DNA from 2 places in the Bacillus sp. 2175 genome. Region 1 is predicted to be linked to the other one. Evidence: riboswitches for the same ligand, from Rfam matches in the RefSeq annotation. Region 1 holds a riboswitch; the other holds the start of a gene.
The links. A riboswitch is a leader RNA that binds a small molecule or an ion and turns the genes downstream of it on or off. The one in region 1 is predicted to bind lysine.
Positions count from the first base shown of each region.

Region 1 (5,868 bases):
TATTTTATTTTTACAAAAAAGGAATTGCCCATCCGAACAACCCCTTTTTCTATTTAGACAAGCTCTTTAATACGTATGCGATCGTTCCCAATAATATTTTCATATGTTTCGCGTTCCACAACTACTTGCGATGTTCCGCCTTTTGCAAAGACAACGGCTGGTCTTCGAATCCGATTGTAATTATTCGCCATCGAGTACCCGTATGCTCCTGTACAGGAAACTGCTAGTAAATCAGAAGAAGCGACTTTTGGTAAATGAATATCCCAAATCAACATGTCTCCACTCTCACAGCATTTCCCGGCAATCGAAACGAGTTCCTCATTCTCATCATTCCCTCGATTCGCTAACATCGCTTCATAACGCGCGCTATATAAAGCAGGTCTTAAATTATCTGTCATTCCACCATCGACTGATACATATTTCCGAATACCAGGAATATCTTTCACAGATCCAACTGTATAAATTGTTGTCCCAGCATCACCTACAATGCTACGTCCTGGTTCAATCCATATTTCTGGCAATGGATATTCACATACAGTAAATTGTTCTCTCACTGCACTTGTTACAGCTCGCACATATGTCTCAAGAGTTAATGGTGTATCTGACTCTGTGTAGCGTATTCCAAATCCCCCGCCTACATTTAACACTTTTACTACATAGTTTGTTTGCTCTCTCACTTCTACTAAAAATTGGCGAAGAACTTCAATCGCTCGAACAAAACCAGCTGTTTCAAATATTTGCGATCCAATATGTGAATGGATCCCTAGCACATTATAATTGGATTTTTGTAAAGCAAATGTAATTGCCTGCATCGCTTGACCGTTTGAAACGCCAAATCCAAATTTCGAATCATCTTGGCCTGTCGTAATATATTCATGTGTGTGCGCCTCTACTCCAGGCGTTACACGAATTAATATGTTCACAAACTTTCCATGTTGCATCGCTAAATCGTGTAAAACTTCTAATTCAAAGAAATTATCTACGACAAAACAACCGATATTCGCCTGAAGAGCCATCACTATTTCTTCTTCTGTTTTATTATTTCCATGAAAATGAATACGTGATGCCGGAAATCCTGCTTGGAGCGCAGTATATAATTCTCCCCCAGAGACAACGTCTAATGACATATTCTCTTCACGAGCTACTCGGCACATCTCCATGCACAAGAACGCCTTGCTTGCATATGCTACTTGATAAGAGAAACCACTTTCTTTAAAAGCACGATGAAATGCTCGGCATTTTCCTCGAATAGACTCTTCATCGTATACATAAAGTGGTGTTCCGTATTGCTTTGCTAGCTGCGTCGTATCGCACCCTCCAATTTCTAAGTGTCCTTGCCCATTAATTCGGCTTGTGCCGTGTAAATACATTTAAATTCCTCCCTTATTTCCTCTAAAACTCATAACCCCAATCTTCTATTCATTGCAGCACGCTTTTAGATAGACAAAAAACGCGCGGAACAATGTTCACACGCGTTTCTTATTAGGAAAAATATATATTGAAAAAATAAACGAGTTGTTATCTCCTCAAAATAAGAAACCGCATCAACATCTCCAAATAGCTCTCCATAAAATAAATCTTATGACAGTACTACATTTATTCAATGCAGTCCCAATATATGAATAAGATGGTTATTCTTATATTTCGGCAATAGTCCCTTTCAACCTATGATCACAGATTCCATTAAATCTCCCATAGCTTACTCTTTCCTATCGCGGCCTCTACCTTTGAGAGTAGATGAGGTAAGTCTATTTAATTTTCAAACATCTAATTGTTGCTATTAACAATACCAAAGGACCATTTTATTTGTCAAACAATTTTTTATATTGTTTTTTTGCAGTTTAATTTCGTATCGTCTGGTAAGCGCTTTACTAATACCTTTGTTACTTCCCATTCGCCTTCTTCGTTATTAAATGTAATCGTTACCTTCTCAAATGGTGGAGCAATTTTCCCAGCAACACGTTCATACTTTGTCACTTCAATACTTGCTTGAAATAAATATGTACCGCTATACACTTTTTTTAAACTAATAATTTTAGGACATTGATAAGGTTTCAAACTTCCATATTGTTTTTCAATTGCTTTATTTATTTTTGGAAATAAAACAGAATAAAGTGCATCTTCCATAAGAGGTGCATCATATTGGGCTACCGACACACTCGGTGAAGTAAAAAGTATAACACTACTGCATGCTATAAAATATAATAATTTTCGCATTATAACCTCCGTATTATCACGCGATTCTTTCTGCGTACAATAATTATCATACATAGAAATTCTGTTTTATTGTCTCCCACCACTCTTTTTCTACTCGATTATTATAAAAAAGCCCACAACCTTCTTTTATTTTCGTATAATGATACTCATAGTATAATAATCATAATAACAAAGGACTGTTCGTATATATAAAATGAGTCGTTAAGCAAACTGACTCTCAAGAACTGTCATGCTTTTTAGGAGAGGAGTATATTATGCTACAACATCTGTTTCCAAAACTGCGATTTGCACTCGTTGCAGTCGTTTTACTATGGATTAAAACATATATTGTGTACAAGCTAGCATTTGATATTAAAATTGATAATTTCTTTGAAGAATTCATGCTTTTTATCAATCCACTAGCTGCGTTACTTTTATTTTTCGGCTTAGCTTTACTTGCATCTAAGCACCGAAACCGAATTATAATTGGAATCAGTTTTATACTGTCATTTATTTTATTTGGAAACGCAATGTTTTATGGGTTCTATAACGATTTCGTTACTTTCCCAGTTTTATTCCAAACAAACAATATGGCTGATTTAGGGACAAGTATAAAAGAACTCTTTACGTACAAAACATTACTTTTATTTGCAGATGCAATTATTTTAATGTTTATTTCGCGTAAATTCCCATCATTTGGCGACAAAACACCACTTTCCCGCTCAGAGAAGCGAACTTTCTTTAGCGGTGTAACAGCTTTATTAGCACTACAAATTGTTGTATCAGTTATTTATAAACCACAAATGTTCTCACGCTCATTTGACCGTCAAACTGTCGTGAAGAATTTAGGTTTATACACATATCATCTATTTGATATTACGCTTCAATCCAAGTCCTCAGCTGAGCGTGTATTTGCAAGTGGGGATGGGTTTTCTGAAATTAAAAACTATACAGACTCAAAAGACAAACAAGTTGATAAAAACTTATTTGGAGCTGCAAAAGGTAAAAATGTAATTTTAATTTCAATGGAATCTACACAAAGCTTTGTTATTAATAAAAAAATAAATGGAAAAGAAATTACACCATTTTTAAATGAATTTATTAAGGATAGTTTCTATTTCGATAACTTCTATCATCAAACTGGACAAGGTAAAACTTCTGATGCTGAATTTATCGTTGAAAACTCACTTTATCCGCTAGATCGTGGTTCTGTATTCTTTACTCATGCAACAAATGAATACACAGCGACACCAGAACAATTAAAGAAATACGGATATTCTTCTGCCGTCTTCCATTCAAATGATAAAACGTTTTGGAATCGGGATGTAATGTATCCTGCGCTTGGATATGATCGTTACTTTAATTTAAATGATTACGCAGGAACGGAGCAAATGTCTGTCGGTTGGGGATTAAAAGATAAAGAGTTCTTTGAACAATCTATTCCAAAGTTAAAATCTTTACCGCAACCGTTCTATACAAAATTTATTACATTAACAAATCATTTTCCATTTCTTCTAAATCCGGAAGATCAATATGTTGATGAATTCAACTCGGAAAGTGGTGTTGTAAACCGCTACTTCCCAACTGTTCGTTACACAGATGAAGCTCTTAAATTATTTATTAAACAATTAAAAGAAGAAGGATTGTATGATAATACCGTTATTGTCATCTATGGTGATCATTACGGTATTTCCGAAAACCATAACGCAGCTATGGCACAGTTCCTAGGAAAAGATACTATTACACCATTCGATTCTATGCAATTACAACGAGTCCCTCTTATTATTCATGTGCCTGGCCAAGAAGGAAAAGTTGTTTCTAAAGTATCCGGTCAAATTGATATTAAGCCAACGCTCCTTCATTTACTTGGTATTAAAACAAATAAATCCGTTGAATTTGGAACTGACTTATTTATTAAAGAGAAAGACCCGCTTATGGTAATGCGTGATGGTAGCTTTGTTTCTGAAGAGTATGTTTATACAAAAAATATGTGCTACAAAAGAAGTACGGGTGAAGAAGCTGACATGACGCTATGTCAGCCGTATATTGAAAAAGCAAAAACAGAATTAAAACTCTCCGATAAATTAATTTATGGAGATTTATTACGCTTCGATCCTAATAATCGATATAAAACTGGAACGATGACAACGAAATTTGAATAGTAAAGGAAGCAACTTTATACAAGTTGCTTCCTCTTTTTATTTTCACTTAATTTTCAAACCATCCTTCTATGAAATCTTTCACAAATTGGTAATTTCTTTCGTATGAGGAATAAATTTATGGTATGATAAAATAAGTAAACTTTCATACACTAATTAAGAATTTATTACAGAAAGCAAGGGATCAGATTTTGTATAGAGCAGCTATTCCAAACTTATTTACGCTCGGAAATTTATATAGCGGATTTTTATCAATCGGCTATGCATCTTTAGGATATTATAAATCAGCTGCTATTTTAGTACTTATCGGGATGATGTTAGATAGTCTTGATGGTCGTGTTGCTCGTTTATTACGTGTTGATTCACAAATGGGAAAAGAGCTCGACTCGCTTGCAGATGTCGTAACATTTGGTGCAGCACCAGCTGTTTTAATGTATTACACATCTTTCTCAAACTACGGAATCATCGGATTATACATAGCGGGATTATTCCCTCTTTTCGGAGCATATCGTTTAGCACGATTTAATGTAACACCATCTTCTACTTCAATGAAATATTTCACTGGAGTACCGATTACAGCAGCGGGAGGGCTTGTTGCTTTCTTAACATTATTTTCACATACCATTCCAAAAATCGTTCTTATTACCGTATTTGTAACGTTCGCATTTTTAATGGTGAGCCGCATTCGTATCCCAAGTTTAAAAGATGTACCAATTCCACGATATAGCATCATTATTACACTATTTTTAGTTGGAATCATTATTACAATGTATCAAACAGGATTTGGAAATTTTTCTGTTTTCTTATTTATTGCCATTCCACTATATATTTTGTACATGTTATCTCAATTCATTAGACAAAGACCGTCTAAAAAAGCGAATAAAGAAAAATAAGAAAACCTTCCGAGTCCGGAAGGTTTCTTTTTATTTTGTAACTAATACCTTTTGATTTACAGGTGTTACTGGCTCTTCGCCGTTTAATACAGCTAAAATATTTCTGACAGCCATTTCAGCCATCGCATCACGAGTTTCAAATGTTGCATTCCCTACGTGTGGAGCAAGTACTACATTCTTTAATTCTTTTAGCTCTTCTGTAATTTTCGGTTCAAATTCAAACACGTCAAGAGCTGCTCCTTCAATTTCATTCGTTTTTAATGCATGAGCAAGTGCTGCTTCATTCATAATTGGTCCACGTGAAGCATTTACAATATACGCTGTTTTCTTCATCATTTTAAACTGCTCTTCATCAATCATATGATGTAAATTTGGACTATAAGCACAGTTAATTGTAATAAAGTCTGCTGTTTGTAATAATTCTTCCAACATCACATACGTTGCCCCCAGCTCACTTTCAGCTTCAAGCTTACGATTTGGCCCTGTATATAAAACATCCATTCCAAATGCTTTCGCACGTTTTGCAACAGCCTTCCCGATTTCTCCAAGACCTATAATTCCGATTGTCTTACCATGAACTTCTCGTCCTAAGAAAAATAACGGTGCCCATCCGTTAAATC
Region 1 is NZ_CM173819.1:1,195,269-1,201,136, reverse strand. It holds gene lysA (diaminopimelate decarboxylase) at 54-1,370, opposite strand; lysine riboswitch at 1,551-1,732, opposite strand; gene ACXKY9_RS06535 (DUF3888 domain-containing protein) at 1,822-2,217, opposite strand; gene ACXKY9_RS06530 (LTA synthase family protein) at 2,472-4,358, shown strand; gene pssA (CDP-diacylglycerol--serine O-phosphatidyltransferase) at 4,547-5,248, shown strand; gene ACXKY9_RS06520 (NAD(P)-dependent oxidoreductase) at 5,279-5,868, opposite strand, start outside.

Region 2 (5,868 bases), 330 kb from region 1:
CCCAAGAAATGAATGGCATAATTAATAAAGCAATGCCACTCATTAAAACACCTCCATAAGCCAGTAATCCTCTCTTATGCCACCGCTCTTTCCCACCAAATATTACTGCGGCAATTATAGCCCCACCACCAGAAAAGGCCATGCCAAGCCCATACACGTAAGCTTCAAAATGATGATGAACATTAAATAACCATGGAATTAATACGACGATAATGCCGGCATAACAAATATTTATAAAAGAAAAAACTAAAATTGTAATCCACAGCCACGGATGACTTTTTAAAACTAAAACACCTTCCATAAACTCTTGTTTGTAAGTAAGCTTACTCTTTTCAATGGGTTTTACTTTTTTAAACTTAATTTCTTTTAAAAATAATAAACATAAAAATGATAATAAGTACGTTGCTGCATCTAGTCCGAAACCTATCCCTGCAGATGCAACCGATACGATTAACCCACCAAGTGCTGGCCCAATCAATCGTATACCTTGATTACTCATTTGAGTGAGTGCGTTAGCTGCATTACGAATTTCAGGAACGAATACTTTCGCCCTTACAGCAGAATATGCTGGTTGGAATATCCCTTCCATAAGTCCGTATATGGCAACGAGAATATATAAAATCGTAATTGTTAATAAATCCATAAATATAAGCGATGCAAGTAATAGCATTAATATACAGCGGATTATATCCGTAAATAACATTAATTTAACCCGATCAATTCGGTCTACAACTAAACCTGCAAACGGTAAAGCAAGAATATTAGGTAGCATGTACATTGCCATCGTCATCCCCATTACAACTGTTGAGCCAGTTAATGAATACACAACAACTGGAAGTATGACCATAGTTATCGAACTACCTAAGGCCGAGAGTAATTGTCCAATCCATAAAAACTTAAAGTGCGTTGATACTTTAACTGGTAATAATAATTTTCCAATATAACTTAAACTTTTCTCCTTTTGTATTTCCCCTTGCATGTCTCTCTCCTCTTTTCAAATGACTATAGAATACATAATATACGACTGAAAATTCATAATATTATATTTCCAATTATATAAGAAACCATTATGTTATGGTAAAATTATCAAAAAAATATAAAGGAGAATGCATCATTATGCCTCCAAATTCACATAACATCGAACACCAAATCTATACAATGTGTATGATCCAGCGCAACAATGAAGTTTTACTCGTAAAACGACCCAATCATCGAGGTTTCCCTGGCTACATAGCTCCTGGCGGCAAAGTAGATTTTCCCGAAAGTATCGTTCAAGCCGCTATAAGGGAAGTAAAAGAAGAAACCGGATTACTTGTTTCGGATTTAAATTTTAAGGGATTAGATGAATATGTAAATCCGAAAGGGAATGTTCGGTACATGGTATTTAACTACTGGACAGACTCATTTGAAGGTGAACTTCTTTTAAACCCACCTGAGGGCAAATTATTATGGATACCAATCGATACAGCACTAAAGCTTCCTATGCAAGATTGGTTTAAAGAAAGATTCCCATTATTTTTTGAAAAAGGCACCTTTGAAATTCAACGTGTTTGGGATAATGAGCTAGATAAACAAGTTGCTATAACAATTACACATACGTAAAAAAGCTTGGAATCTCTCCAAGCTTTTCTTACTTCTCCTGTACTTTCTTAATCTTATAATCAATTTCTAAAAACTTAACTCCAAATATCCACATTCTATGATTAGCTTCTAGTATGTGATCCGTGCGCTCTTTTATAATAAAAGTCTCTGCTAACGGTAAACGGATTGTCAAGAACCGAGTATGTAAATAAATCCCCTCATCTCCCTGACCATTTTCTCTTAACTTACTAGTAATAATTAAATCATGACTATCATTATATAGTTTCAAAATACCAGTCATATTCGAATAAGGTAAAGGTAAGGCGATATTCATATATGTCTCACTCTTATTTGTATGCTTTGAATAAAGAGCTACAAAAATAGATTTACCTGCTTCATTTTTTCTTAGCCAAGCCCTTACATTCTCTCTTCCATCTTTCTCATCTATGACACTAATGATAGAGCCATGCATCGTTTCCCAATTGCCGCCCATTCCTAAATGTATTTGTTCTACACGCTTACTCATTTTCTCATAGCAAAGTGCGAACGGACGGAACCAACGAGCCCATTTAATATTCGATTGCAATTCATACTCTACTGTATTTTCATAAAAATGAATAATACTTAAAGGAACCTTCGTCACATCAAATGCCTCACTATGAAAGTCATTTACTTTATCAACTAAACCGTTGTATTCCTTACTGTCTACTAAATTGCTGCTATATAAATAAGCCTCACCAATTGCCACATTTCCTCTTAACTTACTCATTGGTTTCCCATAGTATTTATAATTCGGAACACTCTTTTCAATCACCCAGCCGATAAATGCCGGTAACGCTACTCCAATTCCGTTGACAACACCATGAATCCAAACCATTTGAGCAATTGTAATCGTCAAGACATGCTTCAAATTCCCGTATGAATATATAAGTGAGAACATAATTGTAACCATGAGTGTACTAGACGAAACGATTAGAAGAATCTTTGCACTGATAGCATTAAATTTTGCTCTCCAAACGTAAAATCCATACCCATAAATTGCACATAAATATAGGAACACTGCAAAAAATTCAAATATTCTTGAGTATGTAATTCCTATTGCAACTGTCATAGGTGAAATCATGATGATAAACATAATAGCATCATACACTTTACTTCTCTTTTCTCTTTTTCTCCCTATTAAACCAGCTGATAATGGCAATAGAAACGCCGAATAATGAAAATGTGCAGCTGTGAGTAAAACAATGTCAGAGCTAAAATGCATAATTGAAAGTTTTGCTACTGAAGCAGAAAACCAAAAACCACCTAAAAACAAATAAATAAACGCACTATCTATGGCGATCTCTTCTAACGGCTTCCATCCTCTTTCTAGCAATCTACTTACACCAAATAACGCAACAATTCCTGTATATACAAACCAAACTAGCGCAAATAAATAGTGATTTGTGACGAAAGCTAACATTGCACAAATTGCTGCGATTGGATATAAAAATGATACGGATTTATAAAATAATAATTGCGATCCATCTCTTTTTCTTTTATCAATAATACAAAATGACATTGGTATAAATAATAAAACAGATAATAATATAATTGCTTCAACAGGATTTATATTCGACCACTCACTTATTAGAAAAACAACATAGCAAGCAAGCCCAAATATTATATTTTTCATATCGTCTATTCCCTTTCCACAAATGTTCCCTTATATGAAAAAAGCGAACCAATTAACGGGTTTCGTACTTGTACATGAATTCGAAAACATTGTAGTGTTTCATCATAACTTTCAACAATTTTTGCCTCACCATACAAAAATTTTGGTAACGGCATTTTTCTTCCAAACATATAAAACCATTGTTTCTTTGAAGAAATATGCATTGCCCCTAACTCATCGATATGAAAATGCAGTGTAGAAACGAGTAAATGTGGTTCACCAAAATAATCTACAATTTCATTTTCGTTTTCATCAAACTGCATAACTGCATTAAAATATCTTTTCTTATTTCACCTATTGATTCCCCTTCTCCAACTATTTCAAGCCCAAATCCAATCTTTGTTTTATACAAAAACTTCTGTGGTTCCCCTTCTTTTTTCTCTAAATACGAAATTTCAGTAAAGCGAGCATCCCACTCTGTATGTATATCTGGTTCTTGCGTATATTCCCATAATTTTTCCATCGTCGTGTTCATTTTTGTCGCAACATAAATAGGCTGTTTCCTTTTCATTCTCCCCACCTCCTATGCACTATAACTTTAATGTACATGCAATGAATTTATTTTGCTACATTTTTCACAAACTTCCTCAGAAAAAAGAAAGAATTTTTAAAATATATATAAAACACTTGATTCCACGAAAAATTTAAATTATTATAAAACAAATGTTACCAACAACTTCATAAATCAAACACTCTCGCCTAAAACGTGAGATAGAGGTTGCGATACTTATGAGTATTCTAATGGAGACACAGAGATGTCTATGAACTTAGATGAAAGGAAGTATTGCCGAAATTGATAAATTTCTCTGCATTTATCAATTGGGGCTGTTTTCGAATAGAAACAGAACTGTCATATGTACAGACGTGTACGTATGAAGAGCTATCTACAAAAAAGAGATATCATTTTTTTATGATATTCCTTTTTTGGCGGTTTTTTTATTAGCTCCGTTTTCTGTTTCCCTTTTCCTGTAACAGCACCATCCTCACTTATTTGAGATGGTGTTTTTTGTTTGTCTTTCTGGTAACTACAGGAGTATTGGGGATTTATATATTTCCTAATCTATTCTTAAAAATAGACGAAAGAAGGAATTTGTAATGGAAACAATTGTTCAAAAATTTGGTGGCACTTCTGTCGGAAGCGTCGAACGCATTCAACATGTAGCAAATTTAATTATTGAAGAATATGAACGAGGTCATAGCATTGTCTCTGTCGTTTCAGCAATGGGAAAAAGCACAGATGAACTTGTCGCACTCGCTAACGCTATCACAGAAAATCCAAGTAAACGTGAAATGGATATGCTTCTATCTACAGGAGAACAAGTAACTATTTCATTATTAACAATGGCACTGCAAGCAAAAGGCTATCATGCAATTTCATTAACAGGGTGGCAAGCAGGTATTACGACAGAATCTGTACATAGTAGTGCACGGATTACTGACATTCATACAGATCGTATTCAATCTTATCTTGCTGAAGGTACGATTGTTATCGTAGCTGGTTTCCAAGGTATAAGTGTAGAAAATGAAATTACAACGCTTGGCCGTGGTGGCTCTGATACGACTGCTGTCGCATTAGCTGCTGCACTTAAAGCAAAAAAATGTGATATTTATACGGATGTGACAGGTGTATATACGACGGACCCACGAGTTGTAAAAGATGCTTACAAATTAGACGAAATTTCTTATGACGAAATGTTAGAGCTTGCTAATCTCGGTGCTGGCGTATTACACCCGCGCGCTGTTGAGTTTGCTAAAAATCATAATGTAGTTTTAGAAGTTCGCTCAAGTATGGAACAAGAAAACGGAACAATTGTAAAAGGAGAATGTAACATGGAACAACAATCAATCGTTAAAGGTATTGCATTTGAGGATAACATTACACGTGTCACAATTAAAGGATTAGAACAAGGCTCGCTTTCAACAGTTTTCTCTACATTAGCAGCAGCACACATTAATGTAGATATCATCATTCAAAGTATTACAAATGAAGGAACTGTACACCTCTCCTTCTCCATTCATTCGAATGATTTAAGAGAAACTTTAGAAGTTTTGGAACAAAATCAAGAAACTCTTCACTATGAATCTGTAGAACATGAAAATCACTTAGCAAAAGTATCAATCGTAGGATCTGGCATGGTATCTAACCCAGGTGTCGCTGCAAATATGTTCACTACTTTAAAAGAAGAAGATATTCATATTAAAATGGTAAGTACATCAGAAATTAAAGTGTCTGTCGTTATTGACCGCCTTCATTTAGTAACAGGCGTTGAGGCGCTGCATCAATCATTTATGGCGAAAATTGAGCCTTTAGTGCAAATGAGCTAATCTGATATATTTAGTAATGCTAAAAAAATCATATTAATGTATTACCTTCCTATTAAATAAAAAGCTGTTCGTTAACACGATGCTATATGACATATTAAAAAACACCTTGTCACATTTTCCTATACTGTGACAAGGTGTTTTTGACTGAAAGGAATTTGTAACTACTTAGTAGTATAATTATGAGGATAATTAAATAATAGACTTTTATACATAAGGAGATAAGACTATGGCAAAAAACAAATTACTAC
Region 2 is NZ_CM173819.1:1,523,775-1,529,642, reverse strand. It holds gene ACXKY9_RS08285 (MFS transporter) at 1-979, opposite strand, end outside; gene ACXKY9_RS08280 (8-oxo-dGTP diphosphatase) at 1,117-1,602, shown strand; gene ACXKY9_RS08275 (YndJ family protein) at 1,631-3,256, opposite strand; partial or broken gene ACXKY9_RS08270 (DUF4166 domain-containing protein) at 3,262-3,585, opposite strand; partial or broken gene ACXKY9_RS08265 (hypothetical protein) at 3,549-3,806, opposite strand; lysine riboswitch at 4,000-4,186, shown strand; gene ACXKY9_RS08260 (aspartate kinase) at 4,391-5,620, shown strand; gene ACXKY9_RS08255 (VOC family protein) at 5,847-5,868, shown strand, end outside.
Region 2: it holds a riboswitch for lysine, as region 1 does, so the genes downstream of both, ACXKY9_RS08260 (aspartate kinase) here and lysA (diaminopimelate decarboxylase) in region 1, are expected to answer to the same signal.